4 regions of the Kitasatospora sp. NBC_01287 genome follow, and region 4 is predicted to be linked to each of the others. Evidence: riboswitches for the same ligand, from Rfam matches in the RefSeq annotation. Region 4 holds a riboswitch; each other region holds the start of a gene.
The links. Region 4 has a riboswitch for cyclic di-AMP ahead of OG455_RS03345 (LysM peptidoglycan-binding domain-containing protein). Riboswitches for the same ligand answer to the same signal wherever they lie in the genome.
Positions count from the first base shown of each region.

Region 1: another riboswitch for cyclic di-AMP. It lies ahead of OG455_RS35015 (transglycosylase family protein); the one in region 4 lies ahead of OG455_RS03345 (LysM peptidoglycan-binding domain-containing protein).
Region 2: another riboswitch for cyclic di-AMP. It lies ahead of OG455_RS18350 (M23 family metallopeptidase); the one in region 4 lies ahead of OG455_RS03345 (LysM peptidoglycan-binding domain-containing protein).
Region 3: another riboswitch for cyclic di-AMP. It lies ahead of OG455_RS29280 (NlpC/P60 family protein); the one in region 4 lies ahead of OG455_RS03345 (LysM peptidoglycan-binding domain-containing protein).

Region 1 is NZ_JAPEPB010000001.1:8,193,284-8,197,484, forward strand. Features, by position in the region: gene OG455_RS35010 (LacI family DNA-binding transcriptional regulator) at 1-314, shown strand, start outside; gene OG455_RS35015 (transglycosylase family protein) at 797-1,999, opposite strand; cyclic di-AMP (ydaO/yuaA leader) riboswitch at 2,007-2,170, opposite strand; gene OG455_RS35025 (hypothetical protein) at 2,926-3,930, opposite strand.
Region 2 is NZ_JAPEPB010000001.1:4,320,594-4,324,794, forward strand. Features, by position in the region: gene OG455_RS18340 (GNAT family N-acetyltransferase) at 1-296, opposite strand, end outside; gene OG455_RS18345 (hypothetical protein) at 340-1,308, shown strand; gene OG455_RS18350 (M23 family metallopeptidase) at 1,329-2,237, opposite strand; cyclic di-AMP (ydaO/yuaA leader) riboswitch at 2,250-2,422, opposite strand; gene OG455_RS18355 (YiaA/YiaB family inner membrane protein) at 2,632-2,922, shown strand; gene OG455_RS18360 (alpha/beta fold hydrolase) at 3,100-3,924, shown strand; gene OG455_RS18365 (TetR-like C-terminal domain-containing protein) at 3,924-4,201, shown strand, end outside.
Region 3 is NZ_JAPEPB010000001.1:6,693,560-6,697,760, reverse strand. Features, by position in the region: gene OG455_RS29285 (C40 family peptidase) at 1-211, opposite strand, end outside; gene OG455_RS29280 (NlpC/P60 family protein) at 432-1,592, opposite strand; cyclic di-AMP (ydaO/yuaA leader) riboswitch at 1,599-1,766, opposite strand; gene OG455_RS29275 (NlpC/P60 family protein) at 2,030-3,067, opposite strand; gene OG455_RS29270 (NYN domain-containing protein) at 3,234-4,201, opposite strand, start outside.
Region 4 is NZ_JAPEPB010000001.1:846,386-850,586, reverse strand. Features, by position in the region: gene OG455_RS03350 (helix-turn-helix domain-containing protein) at 1-454, opposite strand, end outside; gene OG455_RS03345 (LysM peptidoglycan-binding domain-containing protein) at 745-1,641, opposite strand; cyclic di-AMP (ydaO/yuaA leader) riboswitch at 1,650-1,847, opposite strand; gene OG455_RS03340 (serine hydrolase) at 2,012-3,391, opposite strand; gene OG455_RS03335 (SAM-dependent methyltransferase) at 3,701-4,201, shown strand, end outside.

The DNA of each region.
Region 1 (4,201 bases), 7.3 Mb from region 4:
TGGACCGAGGCTGCACCGCGATCATCTGCGGCAGCGACCTGATGGCGCTCGGCGCGATCCGCGCGGTGCGTCAGCGCGGCCTGAGCGTGCCCGGCGACGTCTCGGTGGTCGGCTTCGACGACTCGCCGCTGATGGCCTTCACCGACCCGCCGCTCACCACCATCCGCCAGCCCGTCGAGGCGATGGCCATCGCGGCGGTGGACGCGCTGCTGGAGGAGGTCGGCGGGGAGTCGGGCCAGCGCGCCGAGTTCATGTTCCAGCCCGAGCTGGTGGTGCGCGGCTCCACGGGGGCCCGCGCGCACCGCGGGGAGTAGCCGGCCGCACGGGCGCCGCCACCGGGCGGCGCGGCGCGGCACGGTGGCACCGCACAGCACTCGCGACGGCACAGCACTCACGACGGCACAGCACTCGCGACAGCACAGCACTCACGACGGCACAGCACTCACGACGGCACGGCGCCGCGGGTTCCGAGCGGACCCGCGGCGCCGTGCCGTGCTGCGTGCCGAGTGCTGCGTACGCGCGTGCCGGGCGGGCGGGTCAGCCGTCGGTGTCCGGCGTGCTGTCCACCACGGCCGCGGGTCCCCTTCGCGGTCGGTGCGGGCCGCGGCACGCACCGGCACGCCCGAGGGCCGTCTCCCCTGGGGGGAGACGGCCCTCTTGGCTGCCCTGCGGTTGCGATCGGCGGGGCCGATCGGCACATGTCCGTCCGTGTGCGTACTTCACTACGTCCACGGCATCGCGTACTTCACTACGCGTCGGTCACCACGCGTACTTCACTACGCGCGCGCCGGCTGGATCAGACCCGGCCGGCGAAGTCCGGGGCGTAGTTGGCGATGGTCTCGTACTTCACGCCCGCGCTCGGGTTGGCGGCCTCGACGAACTGGCCGTTGCCCACGTAGATGGCGACGTGGTAGACGCCCGAGTCCTGGCCGTTGTTCGACCAGAACAGCAGGTCGCCCGGCTGCAGGCTGTTCATCGACACCGGGGTGCTGGCGGCGGCCTGGTCGGCGGCGACGCGCGGGATGGAGATCCCGGCCTTGGCCATCGCCGCCTGGGTCAGGCCGGAGCAGTCCCAGCCGCCGTTGCCGGTGCCGCCGTAGATGTAGGCCTGGCCGACCTGGGACTCGGCGAAGCTGATCGCCGCGGCCATCGAGCCGCTCGCCGCCGGCGCGCTGGTGGCGCTGCTGGTGGCGGCGGTGGTCTGGGCGGGCACGGCCGGGGCCGGCGCCGGTGCCGGTGCCGGGGTGCTGGCGGGAGCGGAGGTGGTGGTGCCCTGCGAGCCGCCCAGGGACAGGTGCTGGCCCGGGTAGAGGACGTCGGGGCCGTGGGTCAGGACCGACTTGTTGAGGTCGTAGAGCTTCTGCCAGCCGCCGTCCACGTGGTGGGCGTTGGCGATGGTGGAGAGCCAGTCGCCGGCCTGCACGGTGTAGCTCTGGTCGCCCTGGGAGTGGTTCCAGTGGCCCCAGCTCCCGTGGCTCGAGGAGCCCTGGTCGGAGGAGCCCTGGGTCGAGCCGCTCTGCGCCGGGGTGCTCTGCGCCGGGGCGCTGGGGGCGGGGGTGCTCGGCGCCGGGGTGCTGGTGCTGCCGGTGGAGGAGGAGCCGGTGTTGACGACCGGGGCGGGGCCGCCCTGGGTCAGGCCGGCCTGCACGGAGCAGACGGGCCAGGCGCCGGGGCCCTGGTCGGCGAGCACCTTCTCGGCGACGGCGATCTGCTGGTCCTTGGTGGCCTGGTTGGCCTGCGCGGCGTACTGGGTGCCGCCGTAGGCGGCCCAGGTGGAGGCGCTGAACTGCAGGCCGCCGTAGTAGCCGTTGCCGGTGTTGATGCTCCAGTCGCCGGTGCTCTCGCACTGGGCGACCTTGTCCCAGGTGGAGACCGAGGCGGCGGAGGCGGTGGTGGCGGTGATGCACGGCAGGCTCAGGCCGAGGCCCAGCAGACCGGTGGCGGCGATCACCCGGCGGGTGGTGCGGGACGGACGGGTCGTGCCGGTGGTGGGCAGCATAAAGACGCGATCCTCTCCTACGCCTGCGAGGTGAGCTGTCGGATTCGGACTGGAGTTGCCCGGCCGCGCTGCTGCGCGGCTTCACCCCTAGCCCCGATCACCGGTCCGAAGACCGGCGCCTGGGCGGCTTACCTGGTTCCCCCGCTCCTGCCGTGGCTGCGTTTTCGCGCTGCCAGCGCGGTCGGTGGCAGGACTAGGCGTCCGGCGCGCTGGGTCCGTGTGACCACGAACGGGGAGCACGTTAGACAGAGATAAGTTGAAATCGCAAACAGCTGTGATGGCCATCACACCGGCTCCACGAGTGCTTCAAGATCGCCCCGGAGTGACAGCTGAGGGGGTGTCGGGGGAGTGAGGCTCCCGGCGTCGGCAACTGGCCCGCCGGGCACGGAAGGTGCTGGCCCCTCAGGCGCTCGGACGCTGATGGGCCGTCCGTTCCGCGGGGTCGGCGGCGGCCGGGTGAGCAGAGAAATTCACTGCCGGAGACGGGTCGGCGAGCGGGGTGGGAGTCCGGTGGGGCGCGGGGCGGTGTGACAGGTCGACATCAACTGAATGTCCGATTTGCCCCTTCTGTCACTCCGTCAGGACGACGCCGCGAACCGCTCCCTGCCGCCCCCTCGGCCGCGGCCGTGGACGCCCCCGCTTGTCATCGGTTCGTCATCTGCTCGCCACCTCGCCGGGGCCGGGCGGGGCCGGGCGGGGCCGCGGGGGTAGCCCGCCGGTGGCCCGCCGATCGTCTGTCGACCGTCTGCCGAGCGCCCGTCGGAGCGCCGTCCAAGCGGCTGTCGAGTGCCCGTCGGAGCGCTCGTCGAGGAGCCGGAAGCGCGGACCAGCCGCCCGGGGGCACGCCACTGGCCCTGTCCCCGGTGTTCACCGTGGACAGGGCCAGGAGCGGTCCTGCTGAGTGTGTGCCGCGTTCTCCTACCGCGTCACTCGCCCGCGTCGGCCTCCTCGGCGAGCGCCCGCTCGGCGGCGGCCAGCTCCGCGGCGGCACGCTCGGCCGCCTCCTCGGCGGTCGGGGCGGGCAGAGCGGCCAGGTACGACGAGGCGATCAGCTGACCGATCGTCGGGTAGGCGCCCAGTGCGGCGGCGCTCGGGCAGCCGGTCTCCTCGGCGGCGGCGACCAGCAGCTCTTCCTCGACCTCGGGGCCGATCACCAGCGGCGCCAGCGCCGGGCGCTGCGAACCGGTGGCCCGCAGGTGCTCGACGGCGGCGGCCACCGACCCGGGCACGTCCAGCGCGGCCGCCACCACCGGCACCGCCAGGCGGGCCGCGAGCAGCACGCCGGTGATCCCGGCGGCATCGGCGGCGGCCTGGCCGCCGACCGTGGTCAGCACCACGCCGTCCGCCGCGGTGGTGATGGCGAAGAGTCGGGCGCGGTCGGCGCGGGCCAGGCCGGCCTCGGAGAGTCGCACGTGCACCGCCTCCGCCAGCAGCGGGTGCGGGCCGAGCGCCTCGGTCGGCAGCGCGCCGGTTTCGGCGGCCAGGGAGTGCAGGTCCGTCAGGTAGTCGTGCGGGCCGGGCAGCAGCGGCACCAGCACCGGGGCCGGGCGGCCGGCCTCCAGGGCGCCGGCGATCAAGCCCTCGACCGTCGCGGTCGGCCAGAACCGCGGGTGTGCGTTCGTTTCGTTCGGTTCGGCGCCCTCGTCCGCGTTCGCGGTCGGCTCGCCCTGGTACGGGTCCTGCTCCGCCGCCGGGGCGGTGGGCAGCCAGCCGGCGGCGACCTCGATGCCGGGCTGCTCGCCGCGGATCACCGAGACCAGCTCGTTCACCAGCGCGACCGCGGCCGGGGTGGCCACGGCGGGCACGGCGAGCACGAGTGCCGGTGCGCCGACCGGCACCTCCGGCCTCTCGGGCCGACGGTGGCGCCCCCGCGCGCGGGAGCCTGGCGTGCGGACGGGCAGTGGTGCGCCCGGGATGGCTGCAGTGCTCATGCCGGAGATCGTAGGACATGCGCGTGATCGCCCCGCATCCGGCCGGGCCTCCTCGCGCGTCATAGAAGGGGAGGGGGCGGTGCCGTGCGGGCCGCCAACCCGGACAAGCCGCGGCAAAACCCTCCCCGCCTGGTGCTGATGTGACGGAGTGTGAGGGTTTGGCTGCGAAGTTGATCACCGGGGAGCGGTGTCAATGGCTGAACCGGTCAGCCTTATCGGCCCGTACTCCGACGCCAGGTCACTGATCGTCGGGCGATTTGGCGTCAGTTGT
Region 2 (4,201 bases), 3.5 Mb from region 4:
GCACGCTGACTCTCCACGCCCTCCACGCCGAGCACCGCGTTGCCCAGCGGCACCGCGTCCTCGCCCTCCTCGGTCAGCGTGACGGCCAGCCGGTAGACGGTGCGCGGGTGGTTCTCCGCCTCCTCCAGGTAGAGGGCCACCTGGTCGGCGCAGTCCTCCCGGTCCCGCGGCTCGAAGGGCAGGAAGCGGGCGGTCTCGGGATCGCCGAAGATCGCGTGCAGGGCGTCGATGTCGCGCGGCACGTGGTGGAACTCGCGGATGGTCAGCCGCGGTCCGGTGAGCAGGACGGGGTGCATGGCAGGTACGGTAGTGCGCCCGCGAGCGGTTACCGTACCTGCCATGGACCAGGAAGACCTGCGGCTCGCACCCCGACCGCACACCGCTGAGCTGCTGCGATGGGCCCAGGAGCAGGGCCTCGAACCGGTCCCCGCGGCAGCGGTGGACGCGGTGCTGACACTGCTCGAACTGGGTGACGCCCAGCTGCGCGAGGGCTTCCCCGTGCTGACCTCGGACCTGCTCCAGGAGCTGCTGTACGAGCGGATCCACCTCTACGTCCAGCCGCCCGCCGAGCAGTCCCCGTTGGCCTACGGCGCGGCGGTACGGCTGCTGATCGACCATCAGCGGGCCGCCAAGCGGCTCAACGCCAAGCGGCAGCAGCGCCTGCGCGAGGAGGCCGACTGGCAGGGCGAGCTGCTGGCCGGGCTGCTGCGCCAGCCGCACCTGCTCACCTGGCCCCGGCTCTACACCCTGCTGCTGCGCGAGGCGGGAGTGGCCGCCGCCGGGCCGGACGCCGTGCGGGCCTGGCTGGACGGCTTCCGGGCGCTGCCCGAGCAGGACCGGATCGAGGCGTTCGCACAGCTGGCCGACCTCGACCAGCCCGAGGGCGCGGCCGGCTGGACCGAGGGCGTGCTGCTGTCGATCGGGATGGCCACCGACGGCGCCCGGCTGCTGGTCGAGAACCGCCTGATGCAGCGCAGCTACCGCAACCTGGCCGGGCGCACCGCGCTGGGCCTGCCGATGCCACCCGAACTGGCCGGCGACTTCCCGGCCTTCGAGGCGGCGGTGCAGGCCGAGGCGTTGCGGCTGCTCGGCGAGTGGACCGTTCCCGGCCTGCCCGCGCTGCTGCTGACCGAGTACCAGGACCTGGCCCCGGAGCCGGGGGCCGCCGAGGTGGACGGCTACATCGTCAAGCGCGGGCTGGTGGACCTGCCGGACCTCGGTGACTGGCCGGGGGCGGCGGACACCACCGAGCAGCCGGACACCGCGCCGTGGCCGGACACCACGGAGCCGCCCGACGCCACGGGGTGACGCCGGGCGGCAGCCGGACGCTACGGGGTGACGCCGTGGGCGTGCAGCCAGCCGGCCGCCTCGACCGGGGCGCCGCCACCGGGGCGGACCTCCAGGCGCAGGCGCGGTCCGGCGGGGCCCGCGCCGGGCGGGGCGGCCATGGTGCCGGTGGCGCCGACCGTACCGAGCACCGCGCCCTGCGCGAGCGGGCCCGCCGGGACGGCGATCGTGGCGAGGTGGCAGTACCAGAGCTCGGTGCCGTCCGGCAGGGTCTGGATCACCCGGTAGCCGTAGGCGCCGGACCAGCCCGCCGAGCTGACCTGCCCGCCGGCCACCGCGGTGACCGGGGTGCCGGCTGGGGCGGCGAAGTCGAGACCGGTGTGCAGCTGCGCCCAGTGCCCGCCGGCCTGGCCGAGCGCGCTCAACGTGTACTTGGTCAGCGGCAGTTGGACGTCAGCCGGCTGGGGCACCGCCAGGGCCGGAGCCTCGGCGGACGGCTCGGCCCGGGGTGCGGCGGCCTCGGCGTCGGCGGCGGCGGGCGCCTGCCGGACCTGGACGGCCTGCTGCGCGGCCCGCTTGGCGGCCGCCTCGTTGGCCGCCTCCAGGCGCGCGGCCTCCTCCGTGGCGGTGCGGCTGTCCGCCTGCTGCTGGATCCGCGCGGCCAGGGCCAGGCCGGGGTCGGCGGCACCGTCCGTGGCGGCCGGCGTCCCGTCCGGGGCGGCGATCGGAGCGGCGGGCGCCGGGTTCGGGGTGGCAGCGGCGGCCGCGCCGGCGGTCAGCCCGGTGGCGCCGAGCGCGGCGGCCATCGCGGTGACACCGAGGGCTGGAGCACCGACCCGCGCCTGGCGGGGCACCCGGTGCCGGGCGGCCTCCGCCGTCATGCCGGGGTGGTCGAGCAGTCCGGTACCGCTCGCCTCGAGGCGGCTCTCCGGGGGGTGCGTCAACGCCACGGGGGCGCGCTCCTTTCCTTCCCTCGCGCCTACCGGGTTAGCTGACGGGTTCGGAGCAGGAAGGTCTCCTACGGTCCGACCTGGGCGCTTACAGCCTGGGTCGAGCCGATTCACCCCAAGGAACGTGGTTCCCCGGCTCCCGGCCCGGCCCGTGGGCCGAGTCCTGGATTAGGCGACGGCGCACGGTGCCGTTTCGGGTACGGCGTTGCCGACCGCGCTGCGTTATCAAACGTTAATCCCAGGAGGCCGTGATTCCAAGCCCGCTCCGATCGGATTGTCACACTCATTGAGCGTCATGCTCCCGTCATAACAGGAGCCTCGGACCCACTCGCCGAGCGCCGATCTGAGTAGCCGTACTCATGTGCCGAACACGGGAGTTGGCAATCCTTCGGGTATGACTTCCTCGGTACAGCCGCGGACCACGTCCGCCTATTACCTCCAGGCGATCCTCTCCTTCGCGCTCTCCCTCGGCGGGCTCTCGGTCGGAATCGCCTGTCTCCCGGTGAGCTCCTGGATGCGCGCCTTCCTCGCCCTCGGCCTGCTCTACGCGACCACCTCCGCCTTCACGCTGGCCAAAGTGGTCCGCGACCGTCAGGAGGCCGGCGAGATCGTCACCCGGGTCGACCAGGCCCGACTGGAGAAGCTGCTCGCCGAGCACGACCCGTTCCGGGCCGACGGCCTCTGAGGGCGCGGGCGGGCGAGGAGACGCAGGGGCGCGGGCAGGCGGGGCGCGGACAGGTGGGGCGAGGGCAGGCGGACGCGGGCGCGGGCAGAACTTGACGGCTAAGGCTATTAGCCATAGCTTTGTGGGTGTCGGCAAGGGGCCGGCGCCCACCGCACGCCGGACCAGGAGGTCCACCCCATGAACGCCACCACCACCCCGCAGACCCAGTACCTGCAGCTCCCCGGCGGCACCATCGCCTTCGACGACACCGCGGGCCCGGGCACCCCGGTCGTGCTGCTGCCCGGGATGCTCGACTCCCGCGCCGCCTACCGGCACCTGCGGCCGCTGCTCACCGCCGCGGGGCACCGGGTGATCACCATGGACCTCCGGGGCTTCGGCGAGTCCTCCATCACCTGGGACGACTACTCCCCCGCCGCGGTCGCCACCGACGTGGTCGCGCTGCTGGCCCACCTGGACCTCACGCGGGCCACCCTGGTCGGCCAGTCCTACACCGGCGCCACCGCGGTGCGGGCCGCCACGCTGGCGCCGGAGCGGGTGGCCGGGGTCGTCCTGCTGGACGCCTTCGTCGAGCAGCCGGCCCCCGGCCTGCTGACCCGCGCCATGGTCCACCTGCTCGGCTCCGTGGTGATCGCCTTCCCGAAGGCCTGGGGCTACTACCTGAACAAGATGGCCATGCCGACCACCAAGCCCGCCGACCACGAGCGGTACGTGGCCGGCCTGGTGGCCGCGCTGCGCACCCCGGGCCGGCGCCGGGCCACCCGCGGCCAGGTCCGCGGCGACGCCGGCCCGACCGGTTGGGCCGAGGAGCTGCGCTGCCCGGTGCTGGTGGTGATGGGCAGCAAGGACCCCGACTTCCCGAACCCGGAAATGGTCGCGGACCGTCAAGCCAGTGTGATGAACGCCCGTAAGGTGATGATCGACGGTGCCGGGCACTACCCGATGGCGGACTACCCGCAGGCCACCGCCGACGCCCTGCTCCCCTTCTTCGCCGAGGTGGCCTGATGCCCCGCGCCGGACTCACCCCCGACCTGGTGGTCGACCACGCGCTCGCACTGATCGACGCCGAGGGCCCCGAGGCCCTGACCCTGGCGGGCGTGGCCCTGCGAGCCAAGGTGGCCGCCCCCTCGCTCTACAAGCACGTGCCCGGCGGCCTGGGCGGACTGCGCCGGCTGGTCGGCATCCGGGTCACCGCCGACCTGGGGGCCCGGCTGGAGCAGGCCATCACCGGACTGACCGGGGATGCCGCGATCGCCGCCCTGCTGCGGGCCTACCACGGCTA
Region 3 (4,201 bases), 5.8 Mb from region 4:
TGGCGTCCTCCTCGGCGGCGTTGGACTTCTCGGAGGCCTGCTCGGCCTCCGCGTAGAGCTGGTCCACCTGCGCCTTGACGTCCTTCTTGTCCGGCTTGGCCGGCGCGCCCTGCGCGGTGGCCGTCATCGCCAGGGCGGTGGTGGCGGCGGCGGTGACCGCCAGCACCCGGGCGAATCGGCGCGCGGTGCCCGACGGGGGTGTGATCGCCATCGGCTGACGACTCCAATCGCCGTGAGAGCTCGGGGTGAGCCCTCGGAGGAGCTGAGGTCCGAGCGCAGACGTTAGCGAGTCAGGACGGATGAGTCCAAACCCCCACCGATACGAATATTTGATCCACAATCGGACACCAGAACGCCGAAAGCCCGGCCTCCGTGCTGGAGACCGGGCCTGGGTGACGCCCCGCCAGGGACGTCGGGTACGTCAGGAGCCGTCAGGGGCGGACGATCGCCTCGATCCCCATCACGGTGGCCGACTCGTACTTGACGTTCTCACCGGCACGCGGCGCGTGGATCATCACACCGCCACCCACGTACATGCCGACGTGGCCGTAGTTGTTGAAGATCAGCAGGTCGCCCGGCTGCGCGTTGGCGATGTTGGTGCCCTCGTTGGTGCCGCTCGCGGCCTGCTCCTCGGAGGTGCGCGGCAGCGAGACCCCGGCCTGCGCGTAGGCCCACTGCATCAGGCCCGAGCAGTCGAAGGTGCTGGGACCCTCGGTGCCGTACTTGTACGGCGAGCCGAGCTTGCTCTCGGCGGCGGCGATCGCGGCGGCGGCGGCCGAGCTGCCGGTGGTCGGCGCGGCAGGCGCGGCCGGTGCGGTGGCCGTGCCGGAGGAGCTGCCCAGGTCGGTGCGGGAGGAGTCGCGCGAGGCGGCGGCCTGGGCGTCGGACTGCGCCTTGGCGGCAGCGGCCGCCTTCGCCTGCGCGGCGGCCTGGTCGGCGGCGGCCTTGGCGGCGGCGTCGGCCTTCGCCTGCGCGGCGGCCATCTGCTGGCGCTGCTGCTCGGTGAGCGAGTTGAGCAGGCTCTGGGCCTGCGCCAGCTTGGCCTGGATGGTCGCCTTGGCCGTCTTCAGCTGCTGGGTGGTGGCGTCCAGGGCGGCGAGCTTGGTCTGCGCGTCGGACTTGGACTGGTCGAGCACCCGCTCATCGCCCTGCAACTCCTTCAGCGTCTCCGCCTGGGTGCTGTTGAGCTGGCTGATCGAACTGGCCTGGGTGAGGAAGCTGTCCGGATTGGACGAGAGCATCATCTGGACGGTCGGCGATATGCCGTTGTTGGCGTACTGGTCGGCGGCCACCGAGGCCAGCCCGGCCTGCAGGTTGGTCACCTGGTCCTGCTGCCGCGCCACCTGGTCCTGCAGGTCGCCGACCTGCTTCTGCAGCGTCTGCTGCTGGGCCTGGGCCCCGTCGTACTGCTCGGTGGCCTGCTCCGCCTGGTTGTTCAGATCGTCGACCTGGGACTTGACCTGGTCGAGCGAGGGCGCCGGGTCGGCGTGCGCCGCGCCCTGCGAGGAGAGCGCCATGGCGGTCGCGGCGGCGGCGGTCAGGATCGACGCGCGGGTACGACCGACGGGCTTGGGACGACGATGGGACGCCACGAATCCTTCTTCCCTCGAACCGCCTACCGGGTGAGCTGACGGGTTCGGGCTGGAAGAGATGCCCTACGACGCCTCACCGGCCCGTGGCCGACCTGGCGCCGATTCACCCCGAGGAACGTGGTTCCCCGGCTCCGGTCCGCAGCCTTCCCGAAGGAGATCCGTCGGGCAGTCAACTGCCCGTGCTGCTTTCCAGACTCGGCGGTGCCCGCGCCGTCACCCGGGTCGGGTGATCACCATCGCGTGGGTCTGATTGCCGACCCTAGTAACAAATCTGTGATCCGTTCAAATCCTTGTCGGAAAAACCCGGAAACTTTGACTCTCCGTGCTAGGGGGATCACCGGCAAGTGATCACACGGTGCACGAAGAAGTGTCCCCCGTCACACGCGAAGGGTGACGGGGGATCAGCAGTGCGCCCGGCACGGCGGGGCGACGGTGGGTCAGGGCCGGCGGATCGTGTTGATCTGACCGATCGAGACGGCGTCGGCGATCCGGACCACGTCACCGGTGTGCGGCGCGTGCACGGCCTTGCCGTTGCCGATGTACATGGCCACGTGGTGCCGGTCGCTGCCGTAGATGATCAGGTCGCCGGGCTGCGCGTTGGCGATGTTGGTGCCCACGTTGGCGCCCACCGTGGCCTGCTCCTGCGAGGTGCGCGGCAGCGAGACGCCGGCCTGCGCGTAGGCCCACTGCATCAGGCCCGAGCAGTCGAAGGTGGTGGTGCCGGTGGCGCCCCAGACGTAGGAGTCGCCGAGCCGGCTGAGCGCCTCCTGGACGGCCTGGCCCGCGTAGCCGGAGGCCGGCGGCAGGTCCAGGGTGCTGAGGTCGGTGCGGGCGCTGCTGCGCGAGGCGCGGTCCTGGGCGGCGAGCTGGGCCCGCTGCGAGGCGCTCAGCGAGTTGAGCAGCTTCTGCGCGGCGGCCAGCTTGGCCTGCACGTCCGCCTTGGCCTGGTTCAGCTCCTGGGTGGCCGAGTCCAACTGGGCCAGCGTGTCGGCCGCTTCCTTCTTCTCCTGGTCGAGGTTGCGCTCCTGGCTCTGCACGGACCTCAGCGCGTTCGCCTCGGTGCTGGAGGCCACCTGCATGCTGGACGCCTGGTCCAGGTAGGCGCTCGGGTTGGAGTTGAGCATCAGCTGGACGGACGGATCGATCCCGCCGTTCTGGTACTGGTCGGCCGCCACCCCGGCCAGGCCGGTCTGCAGCTGGGTCACCTGGTCCTGGGAGCGCGCCACCTGGTCCTGCAGCTGGGAGGCCTGCTGGCGCAGCTCGTCGCCGCGCTCCTTGGCGCCGTCGTACTTCTCGGCCGCCGCTTCCTGCTGGTTGTTCAGGTCGTCGATCTGCGCCTTGACCTGGTCGATCGTGGGCGCCGGATCAGCCCAGGCCCCACTCTGCGAGGAGAGTGCGACCGCGGTCGCCGCAGCGGCGGTGAGCACGGAGATCCGCGCGCGGCTCGACTGCTTGGGACGGCGGTGGGACGCCAAGGGACTGCTCCTTCTTCTACCGGTCTCACCCGAACGGATGAGTGGCCGGAAAAATAGGTTTGACGCCAGACCCTAGTGAACATCAGATCCCCGCGCCACTCCCCCGTGGTCACCAACCACCTGTCACCCGCAGGTGTTCACCTGGTCTTCACCAGCTGAGCGCTGGTCAACTGCGCGCCAGCCGGTTCAGCAGCAGCACCGAGGCGACCGGGCGCGCACCGGCCTTCCGCACGCCGTCGGCCACCTCCCGGTCGGCCGAGACCACCACCACCGGACGGCCCTGCGGCTCGGCCCGCACCAGCTGCCGGATCAGCTCGTCGGCGGTCTGCCCGGTCCGGCTGAACCGCACCCGCACCCCGCGCGGCGGTGCCATGATCACCGGCACGTCCAGGTCCTGGCCGTCGAAGACGCAGGTCACCTCGGCCTGGGTGCGCTGCGCCAGCATCGCGAGCCCGCCCAGCAGCCGCATCCGCTGCTGCTCCAGCGGCAGTGTCGGATAGCCGGTCTTGGTCACGTTGTAGCCGTCCACCACCAGGTGGACCTGCGGGATCGCCAACAGCTGGTCGAGCAGCGCCGGGTCGTCCTCGGCCAGCCCGCGCCGGGCCACGTCGTGCGGCGAGGCCGAGCCCGGGACCACCGCGTCCACCAGGTCGGCCGGGTGCAGTTGGGTGACCGGCAGCGCCAGCTCGCGCTGCAGGCCCTGGGCCGACTGCAGCACCGTGTCGAGCAGCAGCCGCAGCCGCATGTCCTCCACACTGCGCCCCTCGCGGGCCGAGCGGCGCCCGGCCTCCAGCGCGGTCTCCAGCTCGGCCACCCGGTGCTTGAGCCGCCGGGCCTCGCTCTCGGCGGCGCCGCGCTCGGTGGCGGCGGCCCCGGCGGCGGCGGTCAGCTCGGCCTGCAGCTTGCGGCTCTCGGCCTGGGCCCGGCGGGTGTCGCTCTCCAGCCCGCGCAACTTCTTGCGCAGCGCCTCCAACTCCTTGCGGGTGCCCTCGGCCTCCGCGCGCTGGCGCTCCAGGTCGGCACGGGCCGCCGCGCGGGTGGCGGTCAGCTCCTCCTGGAGCTTCTCCACCAGTCGGGCCGACTCGGCGGCCGCGTCCTCGGCACCGGCCCGCTCGGCCTGCTCACCGGCCTCGG
Region 4 (4,201 bases):
CGAACCAGCGGGCGTCCTGTGGCCCGAAGGCGGCCAGGCCCAAGTACGGGCAGGGGAGGTCGGGCTCGGCCGGCACCGCCCCGGAGGGCGCCCCGGGCACGAGGACCATCGGCGCGGGGGGCACCGGCGCGGGGGGCACCGGCACGGGGTGCATCGGCACGGGGGGCACCGGCACGGTGGGTGCGACCTCGGCGTCGGCCACGGGGTCGGCGAGGCGCAGCAGTGCGCCCTGGGCGTCCAGCAGCGCGTCGCAGCGGCGGGCCAGATCGGGGCCGGCCGGCTTGCCGCCGTTCTCGATCTTGCTGAGATAGCCCTTGCTGTAGTGCAGCAGTCGGGAGAGCGCGCTGAGCGAGAGGCCGCGCTCGGTCCGAAGACGGCGCAGCTCGGCGCCGAACTCCGGCTGCGGGGCGGCGGACGGGTGGACGGGATGCCCCGTCGGCGGAAGCCGGTCCATGCGTAACCCCATGACGGCCTGTCGGATCTACCGGTTCTGTCATCGACAGGTTACCGGCTGTGATGGGGTCCTCCCGGCATCCCGGATCGGGATACCGCAGATCCGATGCCGAGGGTCCACCCCCGCAGATCCGACCCCCGCAGATCCGGCGCCGGGAGCCGACGCCGAGCGGCCGACACCGAGCAGTGGCCGCCGAGCAGTGGCCGCCGAAAAGCCGCCGGCCGGTCGGCAGGTGGAGGACCTGTCGACCGGCCGGGCGGTTCAGCTGCGGCTGGTGATCACCGGAGTGATCAGTACGCCGAGTGGGTCTGCCAGAAGGCCCACGCCTGGTTCGGGCTGCCGTACGTGGTGTTCATGTACTGCAGCGCCCACTTGAGCTGGGTGGCGGGGTTGGTCGCCCAGTCGGAACCGGCCGATGCCATCTTGTTGCCGGGCAGGGCCTGCGGCAGGCCGTAGGCGCCGGAGCTCGGGTTGGTGGCGGTGACGTTCCAGCCGCTCTCGTGGGTGATGATCTGGTCGAACGACGCCAGCTGGTCGGCCGGGACGATGGAGGCGGCGAGCGCCTGCAGCGAGCCCGGGCTGTTGTCGGTCGGGGCCGTGACGGCGGCGGCGGGCGCGGCCGGAGCGGCGGCCTGGGTGCTGGTGCTGGTGCTCGGCGCGGCCGGGGCGCTCTGCTGCTTGGCGGGCGCGGCGGCGGCCGGGGCCGGGGCGGCCTGCGGGGCAGCGGCGGCCTGGGCGTCGCCCAGCACCAGGTGCTGGCCGGGGTAGAGCACGTCCGGACCCTGGTTCAGCACGGACTTGTTCAGGTCGTACAGCTTCTGCCAGCCGCCCTGGACGTTGTGGGTGGTGGCGATCTTGGAGAGCCAGTCGCCGCTCGCCACGGTGTAGCCGGCCGGCGCGGCGGCGGGGGCCGGGGTGGCCTGCGCGGCAGCGGCGGGCGCGGCCGGGGCCGGGGCGGAGGTCCGCTGGACCGGAGCCTGCTGGTGGGTGGCGGCCTGGGGAGCGGTGTAGGCGTGGCCGGCACCGTGGTGGTGGCCGTAGCCGCCCTGGTGGAGCGGGGCCGCGCTGGCGCCGGTGGCGGCGATCACGGGCAGGCCGGCGCCGACACCGGCGACGACGGCGATGGCGACGGCGCGCTTGATGGTGGCGCGGCTGGGCAGGCTGGAGCGACCGTTGACGGACAGCATGAAAAAGCGTTTCCTCTCCCACGCCTGCGAGGTGAGCTGTCGGATTCGGGCTGGAGTTGCCCGGCCGCGCAATGCGCGGCTTCACCCCAAGTCCCACCCGGAGAAATCCGGGTGGGACGACTTACCTTGGGTCCCCCGCCCCTGCCGTGGTGCTTTGGATGCACGTGCCCGCTCCGTCCGGCGGCAGGATTCGGCGTTCCGGAGAGCGGGGTTCGTGTGAAGACGAACGAGATGCACCGTAAGCGGGTCGAAGGTCCTATCACAAGCCGATGTGAGGTGTCTCATGTTCGGCTTCGCGACAGGCTTTCCGATTCCCGCGTGATTCCCTTCACAAAGCGGGGCCGTTATCTCCCCGTGATTTGATAATCCGTCAGCCCGCGTGCCAGCCCAGTGGGTCGACGCCGCCCGGCACGGCCCCGGCCGGGTCGTAGGGGGTGCGGGTCAGCACGAAGCTGCCCAGGTCGAGGTGGCTGACCGAGCCGTCGTCGGCCCGCACGACGCGCAGCGTCTCCCCGGCGTAGTAGCCCTCCAGGCCGATCCAGGTGCCGTCGGACTCCGGCTGGAAGGCCGAGCTGCGCGCCTGGCTGCCGAGCGCGGTGAGTTCCAGGACCTGGCCCGCCCGCAGGTGCAGGGCCAGCGCGGTGGGCCCCCAGTACCAGGGCCCGGTCAGCGCGAGCAGCTCCGGATCGGCGTCGGTGAACGGGCGCCAGGGCTCGGGGATGCGCGGTTCGCGCTCGGCAACGATGGCGACCAGGTCGATGGCCACGTCCCAGACCGCCGCGCTGGCCGTCACGTTGGTGAGCGTGACGGCCGCCACATCGTCCTCCGGGCTCAGCCAGAGGCCGGCCAGGAAGCCGGGCATCGAACCGCCGTGGCCGATCAGCAGCCGGCCGTCCCGGCGCAGCAGCTGCAGCCCGAGCCCGTAGCAGGCGGTCCAGTCGCCCTCCGGCGCGCCGGCCGGCAGGCGCATCTCGGCGAGCGTGGCGGGGGCGAGCACCTTCTCGGCGCCGCCCGCGGCGGTGCCGGCCAGGAACGAGGCCCAGCGGGCGAGGTCGGCGGTGGTGGACCAGAGCTGGCCGGCCGGTGCCATCAGGGCGGTGTCGGTGAGCGGCTCGGGGAGCATCACGTCCGCCCACGGGTGCACCGCGAAGCCGCCCGCGTGCGGGGCCTGCGGCAGCAGCGTGGTGCGGGTCAGGCCGAGCGGCTCCAGCACCTCCTGGCGCAGCGCCTCGCCCCAGGGCAGGCCGCGGACCTTGGCCACCAGTGCGCCGAGCAGTGCGTAGCCGGTGTTGGAGTAGTGGAAGCGTTCGCCGGTGGCGTGCCGGAACGGCTGGTCCTCCAGCAGGTGGCCCAGCTCGGGGCGCAGCTCGCCGGCGGTGCGCTCCCACCAGGGGCCGGGCGTCTCGGCGGCCAGACCGCTGGTGTGGCTGAGCAGTTGGCGGATGGTGGCGCCGCCTGCGGCGGTGTCGGGCAGGTGCTGCTCCAACGGGTCGGCCAGGTCGATCAGGCCTTCGTCGCGCAGCCGCATGACCAGGACCGCGACGAAGGTCTTGGTGATCGAGCCGATCCGGTACTGGACGTTCTCGTCCGGTGCGTGACCCTCGATCATGCTGCGGGCGCCGGTCCACACCAGGTGGCCGCCGCGAACCACCGCGGCGGCCAGGGAAGGGGTTCGGCCCTGCGCCTGGCCGACGGCGACGCGGCGCAGCAGTGCCCGTCGGGTCCCGGGCAGGAGTTCGGGTGCGGTCAGGGCAGGGGGTGACAGCTCGTCGGCTCGCTGCTCGTTGAAGGGCAACTCGGCGGCCGGGTCGGTCATCTGAACTCGCATTCGCAGCTGGGACGGGGGCAGCGGCACGCGCTGGACCGCTCGACCTTACCGGGGCCGACCCGACGTTGCGCGGCATTAAATCCGACTCGTTCGACCGCGCCGCGCGCCCGCCACCGACCGCGCCGCGCGCCCCCGTCCATGGTCGCCCCGCCCCTGCCCCCGCCGCTGTTCGAACGCCCGCTATGCTGCACCCGGCCGCCCGGCAGGCGGGCCCGGCGCAAGGGGGAGACGGTGCAGCAGTCCGATCAAGGCAGCGATCTGACGGATCTTCAGACAAGCCGCCCGCACCCTGCCCGGATCTACGACTACTGGCTCGGTGGCAAGGACAACTTCCCGCCGGACCGGGAGGCGGCCGAGCACGCGATCAGCGTCTCGGCGGACATCCCGGCCGCCGCCCGGGAGAACCGCGCCTTCCTGCGCCGGGCGGTGCAGCTGGTCGCGCGGGCCGGGATCCGGCAGTTCATCGACATCGGCGCGGGCCTGCCCTCGCCCGGCAACGTCCACCAGGTGGCGCAGGACGTCGACCCGCTGGCCCGGGTGGTCTACGTGGACAACGACCCGATCGTGCTCACGCACGGCCGCGCGCTGCTCTCCGACAACCGCACGACCACGGTGCTGACCGGGGATGTCCGCGACCTGGACGAGCTCTTCGAGCGTCCGGAGCTGCGCGAGTTGGTGGACCTCGACGAGCCGGTGGCCGTGCTGCTGCTCGCGGTGCTGCACTTCGTCACG